One region of the Streptomyces sp. Pv4-95 genome, then DNA from elsewhere that is predicted to be linked to it. Evidence: predicted binding sites of a transcription regulator. Region 1 holds the regulator's gene; the other holds the start of a gene.
The links. The regulator HrcA, encoded in region 1, represses chaperone genes, less so after heat shock. The targets are predictions, from matches to a motif close to TTNGCACTCNGNNNNNCNGAGTGCNAA.
Positions count from the first base shown of each region.

Region 2: the regulator HrcA is predicted to act here: its motif matches at 1,002-1,028, upstream of groES (co-chaperone GroES).

Region 1 covers NZ_CP127172.1:5,637,996-5,644,359, reverse strand. Annotated here, with positions in the region: gene QOM21_RS24690 (nitronate monooxygenase) at 1-80, opposite strand, end outside; gene dnaJ (molecular chaperone DnaJ) at 191-1,330, opposite strand; gene hrcA (heat-inducible transcriptional repressor HrcA) at 1,331-2,347, opposite strand; gene QOM21_RS24675 (MBL fold metallo-hydrolase) at 2,543-3,277, shown strand; gene QOM21_RS24670 (DUF3097 domain-containing protein) at 3,347-4,183, shown strand; gene hemW (radical SAM family heme chaperone HemW) at 4,203-5,435, opposite strand; gene QOM21_RS24660 (SpoIIE family protein phosphatase) at 5,484-6,364, opposite strand, start outside.
Region 2 covers NZ_CP127172.1:4,650,040-4,656,403, forward strand. Annotated here, with positions in the region: gene QOM21_RS20480 (FtsW/RodA/SpoVE family cell cycle protein) at 1-679, opposite strand, end outside; gene groES (co-chaperone GroES) at 1,175-1,483, shown strand; gene groL (chaperonin GroEL) at 1,619-3,244, shown strand; gene QOM21_RS20495 (ester cyclase) at 3,427-4,113, opposite strand; gene QOM21_RS20500 (hydroxyacid dehydrogenase) at 4,261-5,319, opposite strand; gene QOM21_RS20505 (carbohydrate ABC transporter permease) at 5,361-6,320, opposite strand; gene QOM21_RS20510 (carbohydrate ABC transporter permease) at 6,320-6,364, opposite strand, start outside.

The sequences.
Region 1 (6,364 bases):
AGGTCCGGACAAGCGACGCCGCCCGCCATCGGGGCCTGCACGATCGGATGGCGGCAAAGATCGGTCAGCGCGGTGGGCATGACCACATCGTGTCACGCTCGCGACCGCGTCCAGAACCGGGTCCGCGCCGGTCCCGGAGGGGTTTCCCCCCGGAACCGGCGCGGTCCTTCGCCTGTCCGGCGCCGTCGGCCTAGCGGCCGTTGAAGGCGTCCTTCAGCCGCGAGAAAAGCCCCTGCTGCCCCGGTTGAAAGGTGCCCGTGGGGCGCTCTTCACCACGGAGCTTGGCCAGCCGCCGCAGCAGCTCTTCCTGCTCGGGGTCGAGCTTGGAGGGAGTCTGCACCTCGACGTGGACGATGAGGTCACCGCGGCCGCCGCCGCGCAGATGGGTCACACCGCGTTGGTGCAGCGGGATCGACTGGCCGGACTGCGTCCCGGGCCGTACGTCGATCTCCTCCATCCCGTCCAGCGTCTCCAACGGACACTTGGTGCCCAGAGCAGCCGCTGTCATCGGGATGGTGACCGTGCAGTGCAGATCGTCACCGCGCCGCTGGAAGACCGGGTGCGAGACCTCGTGGATCTCGACGTAGAGGTCGCCGGCGGGGCCGCCACCGGGGCCGACCTCGCCCTCCCCCGCGAGCTGGATGCGGGTGCCGTTGTCGACACCGGCAGGGATCTTGACGGTGAGCGTGCGGCGCGAGCGGATCCGCCCGTCGCCCGCGCACTCCGGGCACGGCGTCGGTACGACCGTGCCGAAGCCCTGGCACTGCGGGCACGGCCGGGACGTCATGACCTGGCCGAGGAAGGACCGGGTGACCTGCGAGACCTCACCGCGGCCGCGGCACATGTCGCAGGTCTGCGCCGAGGTCCCCGGCGCCGCGCCCTCGCCGCTGCACGTCGTGCAGACGACGGCGGTGTCGACCTGGATGTCCTTGGTCGTGCCGAAGGCGGCTTCGTTGAGGTCGATGTCCAGGCGGATCATGGCGTCCTGGCCGCGGCGGGTCCGCGAGCGCGGTCCGCGCTGCGAGGCCGTGCCGAAGAAGGCGTCCATGATGTCGGAGAAGTTGCCGAAGCCGGCGCCGAAGCCGCCCGCTCCCGCACCGCCGCCGCCCGCCTGCGAGAGCGGGTCGCCGCCGAGGTCGTAGACCTGCTTCTTCTGCGGGTCCGACAGCACCTCGTAAGCGGCGTTGATCTCCTTGAACCGCTCCTGGGTCTTCGGATCCGGGTTCACGTCCGGGTGCAGCTCGCGCGCCAGCCGGCGGAAGGCTTTCTTGATCTGGTCCTGCGAGGCGTCACGGCTGATACCGAGGACCGAGTAATAATCCGTGGCCACTTACGACTCCGCGAGGATTTGTCCGACGTAACGTGCCACTGCGCGTACCGCTCCCATCGTTCCGGGGTAGTCCATGCGGGTCGGTCCGACCACGCCGAGTTTGGCGACTGCCTCGTCGCCCGAACCGTAGCCGACCGCGACGACCGATGTGGACGCCAGGCCTTCATGGGCATTCTCATGCCCGATACGTACGGTCATGCCCGAGTCCTTGGCCTCCCCGAGCAGCTTGAGGAGCACGACATGCTCCTCAAGGGCCTCGAGCACCGGCCGGATGGTCAGGGGGAAGTCGTGACCGAAGCGCGTGAGATTGGCGGTTCCGCCGATCACGAGTCGCTCCTCGGTCTCCTCCACCAGAGTCTCCAGCAAGACCGACAGCACTGTCGAGACGGTGCCGCGGTCGTCCTGCTCGAAGGATTCCGGGAGATCCTGCACCAGCTGCGGCACATCCGCGAATCGGCGCCCCACGACCCGGCTGTTCAGCCGCGCCCGCAGATCCGCCAGCGAGGCCTCACCGAACGGCGAGGGGCAGTCGACCAGGCGCTGCTCGACGCGGCCGGTGTCCGTGATCAGGACGAGCATCAGCCGGGCCGGCGCCAGCGAGAGCAGCTCGACATGCCGCACCGTGGACCGCGTCAGCGACGGGTACTGCACGACCGCGACCTGCCGGGTCAGCTGCGCCAGCAGCCGGACCGTGCGGCCCACCACGTCGTCGAGGTCGACGGCGCCGTCGAGGAAATTCTGGATCGCCCGCCGCTCCGGGGAGGACAGCGGCTTGACGCCGGCCAGCTTGTCGACGAACAGGCGGTACCCCTTGTCGGTGGGAATCCGCCCCGCGCTGGTGTGCGGCTGGGCGATGAATCCCTCGTCCTCCAGGGCCGCCATGTCGTTGCGGACCGTGGCCGGGGAGACCCCGAGCTGATGGCGTTCGGTGAGCGCCTTGGAGCCGACCGGCTCCTCCGTCCCGACATAGTCCTGAACGATGGCGCGCAGCACCTCGAGCCTGCGCTCACTGAGCATCCCGCGCACCTCCTGTCCGGGCGTCCTGCCGCTTCGTCTTCCCTGGCACTCACACGGGCCGAGTGCCAGGCCCTGAGCCAGTGTACGGCCGGGTAGCAAGGCTTGGGCAAGGCCGGCCGTACCGAGTCCCTACCCCAGGGCGGTGATCATCAGGTCTGCCGGGCAACGCTATCGCGATGGAGCTAGCGTCTCGGTATGCGCATTGATTGGGAAGAGGCCGGATGGGAACGGCTCGGTGACGGTCTTGCCCGACGCCGCATGCCCGGCTGGGACGAGACGGTCGGGGTGATCGCCGGTGCGACCGGCGTGATGATCGTCGACACCGGCGCGACGCTCCGCGACGGCGCCGACCTGCGCCGTACGATCCGCGGGCTGCTCGGCCGGGAAGTGACGCATGTCGCTCTCACCCACCCGCACTTCGACCATGTGCTGGGCACCGCGGCCTTCGCCGGCGTCGAGGTCTTCGGCGCGGCCGGGCTGGCCGACCTGCTGCGGCGCGAGCGCGATGAGCTGCGGCAGTCCGCGGTGCACCACGGCGTCGACCGGGACGCCGCCGCCGAGGCCGCCGATCTCGTCGTCGCCCCGCACCACCACGTCCACGGCGAACTGACCGTCGACCTGGGCGACCGGCAGGTGCTGCTCGCCAACGTCGGCCCCGGCCACACCGCCCACGACATGGCCGTCCTGGCACCCGGCGGCCGCGGCGAACCCGAGGTCGTCTTCTGCGGCGACCTCGTCGAGGAGTCCGGTGAGCCGGCCGCGGGCCGGGACGCGCTGCCCGCGCAGTGGCCGGCCGCGCTGGACCGGCTGCTCGCCCTCGGCGGCGAGGACGCGGTGTACGTGCCGGGGCACGGAGCCGTGGTGAATGCCGGGTTCGTCCGTGACCAACGTGACGCGCTGGCAACCCGTTTCGGCGTGTCCCCCGGCTGACCGGCCCGCGGCCTCTGTCTTCCGTCCCGTCCTTCCCCTCACCTGCCGTGCGTCACAGAACAGGTCCTCATGCAGAGCAAGCGCTACAGCCCCGACCTCACCCCGCCGTGGAAGAAGCAGCGGCCCGCCCCCGAGGTGCCCGCGGAGCCCGATCTGGTGGTCGAGGAGGTCACGTCGGGCTTCTGCGGGGCGGTGATCCGCTGCGAGAAGACCTCCCAGGGCCCGACGGTGACCCTGGAGGACCGGTTCGGCAAGCACCGGGTGTTCCCCATGGAACCGCGCGGCTTCCTGCTTGAGGGCCGGGTCGTCACCCTCGTACGGCCCCAGGGGCGGCCCGCCGCGAGCGCCCCGGCACGGACCGCGTCCGGCTCCGTCGCCGTCCCCGGTGCCCGCGCCCGGGTCGCGCGGGCGGGACGGATCTACGTGGAGGGCCGGCACGACGCCGAGCTGGTCGAGCGCGTCTGGGGCGACGATCTGCGCATCGAGGGCGTCGTCGTGGAGTATCTGGAGGGCATCGACGATCTGCCGGCGATCGTCCGCGGCTTCGCGCCAGGACCCGACGCCCGCCTCGGCGTCCTCGTCGACCACCTGGTCCCGGGGTCCAAGGAGTCCCGCCTGGCCGCCGAGGTCACCGGCGCCGACACCCTCGTCGCCGGCCACCCCTACATCGACGTCTGGGAGGCCGTGAAGCCGTCGTCGGTCGGCATCCCGGCCTGGCCGACGGTGCCCCGCGGCCAGGACTGGAAGACCGGGATCTGCCGCGCCCTGGGCTGGCCGGACAACACCGGCGCCGCCTGGCAGCGGATCCTGTCCTGCGTCCGCTCGTACAAGGACATCGAGCCGGCGCTCCTGGGGCGGGTCGAGGAGCTGATCGACTTCGTGACGGAACCGGGGATGAGGGAGTAGCGACCTGCTCGCCCGCGGGTCAGTCGACCAGGTCGCGCACCACCGCGTCCGCCAGCAGGCGGCCGCGCAGGGTCAGCACGGCGCGGCCGCGCTCGTACGGGCCGGACTCCAGGAGGCCGTCGGCCAGGGCACGGGCGGCCGCGCGGGCGCCCGCGGGGGCGAGCAGGTCCAGGGGGCAGCCGTCGGAGAGCCGGAGTTCGAGCAGGATGCGCTCCACCCTGCGGTCCTCGTCGGGCAGGATCTCGCGCCCGGCGCCCGGGGAGCGGCCCTCGGCCAGAGCCTGCGCGTAGGCGCCGGGGTGCTTGACGTTCCACCAGCGCACGCCGCCGACGTGGCTGTGTGCCCCGGGGCCCGCGCCCCACCAGTCCGCGCCGGTCCAGTACAGCTCGTTGTGCCGGCACCGGCCGGCGTCCGAGGTCGCCCAGTTGGAAACCTCGTACCAGGTGAAACCGGCCGCGGCCAGGCGTTCCTCGGCGATCAGATAGCGGTCGGCGTGCACGTCGTCGTCGGTCATCGGGACCTCGCCCCGGCGGATCCGGCGGGCCAGCTGCGTGCCCTCCTCGACGATCAGCGCGTAGGCGGAGACATGGTCGGGGCCGGCGGCGATCGCGGCGTCCAGCGAGGCCCGCCAGTCGTCGTCGCTCTCGCCCGGCGTGCCGTAGATCAGATCGAGGTTGACGTGCTCGAAGCCGGCCGCGCGCGCCTCGGCGACGCATGCCTCGGGGCGGCCCGGGGTGTGCGTGCGGTCGAGGACCTTCAGTACGTGCTGCCGCGCGCTCTGCATGCCGAAGGAGACCCGGTTGTAGCCGGCCTCCCGCAGCTCGGCGAGGTAGCGCGGATCGACGGATTCCGGGTTGGCCTCGGTGGTGATCTCGGCGTGCGGCGCGAGGCCGAACTCCTCGCGGATGGCCGCCAGCATCTTTCCGAGGTCGGCCGCGGGCAGCAGCGTCGGGGTGCCGCCGCCGACGAAGACCGTCTCGACCGGCCGGGGGTCGTCCCCCAGCACCTTGCGGGCCAGCCGGATCTCCGCCACGACGTGGTCGGCGTAGTTGTCGCGGGAGGCGAGGGCGCCGCCGGAGCCCCGCAGCTCGCTCGCGGTGTAGGTGTTGAAGTCGCAGTAGCCGCAGCGGGTCGCGCAGTACGGCACGTGCAGATAGAAGCCGAGGGGCCGCCCGGCCGCCCCCGCCAGCGCATGACCGGGCAGCGCCCCGTCCTCGGGCATCGGCTCACCATCAGGCAGTGCGGAAGGCATGGAGTCCATTGTCCGTCATCCGCACCCGGGCTCGGTCCGCGCGCCCTGCTACGCCGGCCCGACCGCCGCCGCCTGGAGGACCAGCAGGGCCAGATCGTCGTCGGGCGGTGTCGGCGCGAAGGCGTGGACCGTGCTGCGGATGTGCTCGGCGATGGCACCGGCGCCGAGGCCGCTACAGGCCGCGAGGGCGGTCGTCAGACCCTCCTCGTCGTCGAACTGGCGCCGCCCCGAGCGGCGCTCGGTCACCCCGTCGGTGACGCACAGCAGCGTCTCACCGGGGCACAGGTCGAACGACTCGCTCACATACGAGGAGTCCTCCACCACGCCCAGCAGCATCTGCGGCACCGCGACGACGCGTACCGCGCCGTCCGCACCCAGCACCAGCGGCAGCGGATGGCCGGCGCTGGCGAGGGTGCAGCGGGCGCCGCCGGAGCCGTTGCGGTACGGCACGATCTCGCCGTAGAGCAGCGACAGGAAGCGCGCCTGCTCGCCCTCGTCGCGGATCTCGACCGGCGCCTCGGCGCCCGCACCGGCCGCCGCGACCGCCGCCGCGACCGCCGCCACCGAGTCCGCGGCCTCCCGCGCCATGGTCTTGTTGAGCCGGTCCAGCACCTCGGCGACGCCGAAGCCGTCCCGGGCCAGCAGCCGCAGGACCGGCCGCGCCAGCCCGGTGACGGCGGCCGCCTCGGGACCGCTGCCGCAGACGTCACCGAGCGCGAAGCACCAGCGGCCGTCGCCCGCGTCGAACAGGTCCCAGAAGTCCCCGCCCGCCCAGGCGCCCTCGCGCGGTTCGTAGACGACCGCCGACTCCACCCCGGGCACCTGGGCGCGCCCACGGGGCAGCAGGCGGCGTTGCAGAACCTGGCTGATGCGCTCCTGCCGGCTGTAGGCGCGGGCCGTGGCGACGGCGCGGGCGACCCGGCGGCAGA
Region 2 (6,364 bases), 990 kb from region 1:
TGACCCAGATGGTGAAGATCGGCGCGAGCTGCCGGCCCGGCGGCAGCTGCACCCCCATGACGCGGCGTCCGGCCAGCGCCAGCGCATCGCGGTTGACGGTGAGATAGCCCGCGAAGAACACCGAGATCATGATCTTCACGAACTCGCCGGGCTGCAGGGACAGCGGCCCCAGCAGGATCCAGCGCTTGGCCCCGTACATGTCGGCGCCGAAGAAGGCCGGTGCCATCAGCACGACCAGCGCGACCACCATCGTCAGATAGATGTAGCGCTGCAGGATCCGGTGGTCGCGCAGGAGCATCAGGATGCCGATGCAGACCCCCACGCCGATCACCGTCCACACCAGCTGACCGTCCGCCGCCTGGGCGGTCTTCAGCCGGGGGTCCGCGGCGTAGGTGATGTCCAGGCGGTGGAGCAGGACGAGGCCGAGACCGCTCAGCAGGGTGGCCAGCGGCAGGATCAGCGGATCGGCGCGCGGCGCGAAGCGGCGGATCACCAGATGCGGGATCAGCGCCACGAAGAACATGGTGGCGGCGAACGCGGCCAGGCCCTCGGGCGGCCGGCCGGTCATCGCCAATCCGGTGGAGACGTAGCCGAACACCGCTATCAGCACCACGAAGCCGAGCAGCCACGCCTCGGTCCTGCGGCGGTCCGGTGCCCGGGCGAGCGCGGCGAAGGTCATCGTGCGCTCGGCGTCGCTCTCGGGCTCGCCGGCCGCCCGGGGCGCGCTGGTCGGTCCACGCACGGTTTCCTCCGCCATCGGTTGTCGGAGCCGCGGCCCGGACGGAGCCGTCGGGGCTGTTCGGAGCTGTCGGGGGTGCAGGGGCCGCGGGCTCAGCAGTCGAGGAGGTAGACGGGGCAGCCGCGGGCAGGGTTGCGGCGGCAGCGGAAGGTGTGGCCGATTCGGTGCGGGACAAGGGCCGGCGGGGGGCGGCCGGTGTGCGGTGCGGCCCGACCGGGGGAGGTGCCGCGTCAACCAGCCGTGCACGACGCGCGCAGCACAACTGGCACTCCGCTTGACCGAGTGCTAACCGCGTCATAGTCTCGGCATTGGCACTCTCCACCGGGGAGTGCCAAACACAGCGACGGGCAGGTCCGGCACCCGCGACGACGGATCCACCTGGTCGCCACCTCAGACAGTTAACCCCGTGAGATCTCCGAAGGGGGAGGTCGGATCGTGACGACCGCCAGCACCAAGGTTGCCATCAAGCCGCTCGAGGACCGCATTGTGGTCCAGCCGCTCGACGCCGAGCAGACCACGGCCTCTGGCCTGGTCATTCCGGACACTGCCAAGGAGAAGCCCCAGGAGGGCGTCGTCCTGGCCGTGGGCCCGGGTCGCTTCGAGGACGGCAACCGTCTTCCGCTCGACGTTTCCGTCGGCGACGTCGTGCTCTACAGCAAGTACGGCGGCACCGAGGTGAAGTACAGCGGCGAGGAGTACCTCGTCCTCTCGGCTCGCGACGTTCTCGCGATCGTCGAGAAGTAATTCACCCAGAATTGCCTAGATCTGCGCCCCTGGTTCCCGCGTCTAAACAACCCGGGGCAGGGGCGCAGTTCGTTTGAGCGATAGCGGCCACCGCTGCGTGGCCGAGGATCGCAACGAGAGGACTTGAAGCAACCCATGGCGAAGATCCTGAAGTTCGACGAGGACGCCCGTCGCGCCCTCGAGCGCGGCGTCAACAAGCTTGCCGACACGGTCAAGGTGACGATCGGCCCCAAGGGCCGCAACGTCGTCATCGACAAGAAGTTCGGCGCGCCGACCATCACCAACGACGGTGTCACCATCGCCCGTGAGGTCGAGGTCGACGACCCGTACGAGAACCTCGGTGCCCAGCTCGTGAAGGAGGTGGCGACCAAGACCAACGACATCGCGGGTGACGGCACCACCACCGCCACCGTGCTGGCCCAGGCGCTGGTCCGCGAGGGCCTGCGCAACGTCGCCGCGGGTGCCTCCCCGGCCGCCCTCAAGAAGGGCATCGACGCCGCGGTGAAGGCCGTGTCCGAGGAGCTCCTCGCGACCGCCCGCCCGATCGACGACAAGACCGACATCGCCGCCGTGGCCGGCCTGTCCGCGCAGGACAAGCAGGTCGGCGAGCTCATCGCCGAGGCGATGGACAAGGTCGGCAAGGACGGTGTCATCACCGTCGAGGAGTCCAACACCTTCGGTCTGGAGCTGGACTTCACCGAGGGCATGGCCTTCGACAAGGGCTACCTGTCGCCCTACATGGTCACCGACCAGGAGCGTATGGAGGCCGTCCTCGACGACCCGTACATCCTGATCCACCAGGGCAAGATCGGCTCGATCCAGGACCTGCTGCCGCTGCTGGAGAAGGTCATCCAGGCCGGCTCCTCCAAGCCGCTGCTGATCATCGCCGAGGACGTCGAGGGCGAGGCCCTGTCGACCCTGGTCGTGAACAAGATCCGTGGCACCTTCAACGCCGTGGCCGTCAAGGCCCCCGGCTTCGGTGACCGCCGCAAGGCGATGCTCGGCGACATGGCCACCCTCACCGGTGCGACCGTCATCGCCGAAGAGGTCGGCCTCAAGCTCGACCAGGCCGGTCTCGACGTGCTCGGCACCGCGCGCCGCGTGACCGTCACCAAGGACGACACCACCATCGTCGACGGTGGCGGCAACTCCGAGGACGTCGTCGGCCGCGTCAACCAGATCAAGGCCGAGATCGAGTCCACCGACTCGGACTGGGACCGCGAGAAGCTCCAGGAGCGCCTCGCCAAGCTCGCCGGTGGCGTCTGCGTCATCCGCGTGGGTGCGGCCACCGAGGTCGAGCTCAAGGAGAAGAAGCACCGTCTGGAGGACGCCATCTCCGCGACCCGCGCCGCGGTCGAGGAGGGCATCGTCTCCGGTGGTGGCTCCGCTCTGGTGCACGCCGCCAAGGTGCTGGAGGGCTCCCTCGGCAAGGAGGGCGACGAGGCCACCGGTGTCGCCGTCGTCCGCCGCGCCGCCGTCGAGCCGCTGCGCTGGATCGCGGAGAACGCCGGCCTCGAGGGCTACGTCATCACCGCGAAGGTCGCCGAGCAGGACAAGGGCCAGGGCTTCAACGCCGCCACCGGCGAGTACGGCGACCTGGTGAAGGCCGGCGTCATCGACCCGGTCAAGGTCACCCGCTCCGCCCTGGAGAACGCCGCGTCGATCGCGTCGCTGCTGCTCACGACCGAGACCCTGGTCGTCGAGAAGCCGGCCGACGAGGAGCCCGCCGATGCCGGTCACGGCCACGGTCACTCCCACTGACGCCTGACGCACCACTGCCGCCCCGGCGGCACGGAAAGGCCCCTGTTCCCGCTCGTGAGCGACGGGAGCAGGGGCCTTTTCGTCTGTCGGCTCCGGTTGTCGGTTGTCGGCCCGGTTCGTCGGGCCGGCCTCGTCCATCCGTCCTGTCGATCGGTTCCGCGGCCGGTCCTGGGCCGGGACCGTCAGCCGGTGAGCTGCCGCATCAGGCCCATCAGGTCCTCGTGCCACCAGCCTTCCTGGATCTTGCCGTCCTTGAACCGGAAGATCGTGGTGCCGGTCATGATGCACTGCCTGCCGGTCGGCGCGATGCCCATGAAGTCGCCCTTGTGGGTGCCGGTCCAGGTCCACAGCGTCACCACGTCGTCGCCCTGGCAGATCTCCCGCTCCAGGCTGAAGGTGAAGTCGAAGGCGGCACGCCAGCCGCTGACGTCGTTGCGGATGTGCTGCGAGCCGACGGTCTCCGTCGGCTTCGCGACATCGTGGTCGCGGTAGTCGGACGCGAAGATCTCGTCGACCGCGTCGAGGTTGCCGCCGACGGCGACCTCGTGGAAGAACCGGCGGGATGTTGCCTCGTTCAACTGTTCTTCACGGACCACGTCGAGGTCGGTGAAGGTGGGCACCCCGTCGCAGAGCGCCACCATGTCCTGGAAGATCCGCTCCGTCTCCGGCAGCCGGGAATTCTTCATGGCCTCGTCGTACGACGGGAATTCGACGATCTCGACGATATGTGCGTCGTCGGAGCGGTCCTTGCCGATGAGGCTGTGGGTGGCGGTCCGCCTGCCCTTGGTCTGGTCGACCCATTCGTCCATGAGCCGGTCCATGTCATCGAAGTGGTCGGTCTTGAAGTCGATTATCTGTGCGAATCGCATGGCGTCTCCCGGGGTGGGTGGGACACTGCCATTTTAGTGGTTATGGGGTGATTCGAGGCCGGGCCTTTCCCTCGGATCGGCCCGGTTCGGTGAGCGGTGCCGGGCCTCGCGAGCCCGGCAAGATCCAACCGACTCTGCGGGCACTCCCTAAGCCGAGTGGTGCAGCGACTCCGGGAGCACCGGGTGCGCGAAGGGCAGCCCGGACGCGTAGCGCTCCAGCTCGTCCAGGGCCTGGTCCGTCATCCGGTGCAGCTCGGTGCCCAGTGAGCCCGCGATGTGCGGGGTCAGCAGCACGTTCGGCAGCTCGTACAAGGGGGAGGCGGCGGACGGGACTTCGGGCTCGGTGACGTCGAGTACGGCGTTCAGCCGCCCGGAGACCAGCTCCGGCAGGAGCGCCGCCTCGTCGACCAGTGAGCCGCGGGAGGTGTTGATCAAGGTCGCGCCGTCCGGCATCCGGGCCAGTTCGCGGGTGCCGAGCAGATGGCGGGTGGCAGGCAGCTCAGGGGCGTGCACGGAGACGATGTCGCTGTCGGCGCAGAGGGTGTCCAGCGAAACGGGCGTGACGCCCAGGGCGGCGGCCCCGGCGGTGTCGACGTAGGGGTCGTGCAGCAGGACACGCAGGTCGAACGGGCGCAGCAGTTCGATGACGCGGCGGCCGATGCGGGAGGCGCCGATGATGCCGACGGTACGGCGGTAGTTGCCGGCGTCGGCCAGCTCGCGCTGCCAGTCGTGCGGAGCGCGCAGGGCGCGGTGGCGCCGCGCGCTGTGCAGCACCTGCTTGTTGGCGAGAAGGATCATGGCCAGGGTGTATTCGGCGACCGGCAGGGCGTTGGCGGCGGCCGCGGAGGTGACGGCGATGCCGCGGGCCCAACACGCCTCCGTGACGTGGTGTTTGACCGATCCGGCGGCGTGGATGACCGCGCGCAGGCGGGGGGCCGCGGACAGTACGCGCTCGGTGAGCCGGGGCGCACCCCAGCAGGTGAGGAGGACCTCGGCCTCGGCGAGGGCGGCGGCGATCTCCGGCGCCGGGTCGGCCAACTCGTGTGCGACGAGCCGGTGGTCGGTGCGGGCGAGGGCCGCGAGGCGGGTGTGGTGGCGCTCCGCGATGAGCCGTTCGGCGATGCCGGGGCCCATGGCCAGCAGCAGGGTGGGCCGGGCCGGCGGGATACCGGCAGGTCCGGGGGCGTTGTCGGTGGTGGGGTGCATGGTGGTACCGGTGCTCCTTCACGGTCGCCCGACGTCCGTCGTCATTTGACGCTGCCGGCGGCGAGGCCGGCCTTCCAGTGTCGCTGGAGGGCGACGAAGGCGATGATCAGCGGGATGACGGCGAGGAGTGATCCGGTGACGACGAGGGGGTAGTAGGACGGCTCGGCGTGGGTGTTGCTGTTCCATGCGTACAGGCCGAGGCTGAGCGGGAAGAGCTGTTGGTCGGAGAGCATCACCAGGGGGAGGAAGAAGTTGTTCCAGATGGCCGTGAACTGGAAGAGGACGATGGTCACGAAGCCCGGCATGATCATGCGTAGGCCGATGGACCAGAAGATCCGCAGTTCGCCCGCGCCGTCCATCCGCGCGGCCTCGATCGCCTCGCGGGGGAGGTACCCGGCGCTGAAGACCCGCGCGAGATAGACCCCGAAGGGGTGCGCGAGGACGGGTATCAGCACCGCCCAGTAGGTGTTGACCAGACCGGTCCTGGCGGCGAGCAGGTACAACGGCAGCGCGAGCGCGGTGGTGGGCACCAGCACGCCCAGCAGGACGACACCGAACAGCTTCTCCTTACCGGGGAAGGTGTAGACGTCGAAGGCGTATCCGGCGGCGACCGACACCAGCGCGGAGAGCAGTGCGCCACCGCCCGCGTAGAGCAGGCTGTTGGCGTACCACCGCAAGTAGAGGCCGTCGTGGAAGGACGCCAGCCGGGAGAGGTTGCCGCCGAGGTCGAAGCCCTCGAAGGAGAAGGCGTCGCCGGCCAGCAGCCCGCCGGCGTCCTTGGTGGCGGCGGTGACCAGCCACACCAGCGGCAGGAGTGTGTAGACGACGGCGAGGACGAGCGTGCCGTTGACGGCGGCCTTGGACAGCCGGCGGCCGGGGGCCGGGCGAGCGGCTCCGCGGAGGATCCCGCGGGGCGGCCGCAGGGGAGCCGGCCCGGCGACGGGCGCGGTGTCCCGCTCCGCGAGGTCGCCGGCCGAGCGGGCGGCCGGGGTGTGGGTCATCAGGTCGTCCTGCCCTTCTTCCGGGTCTTGGGTGCGCGCCGCGA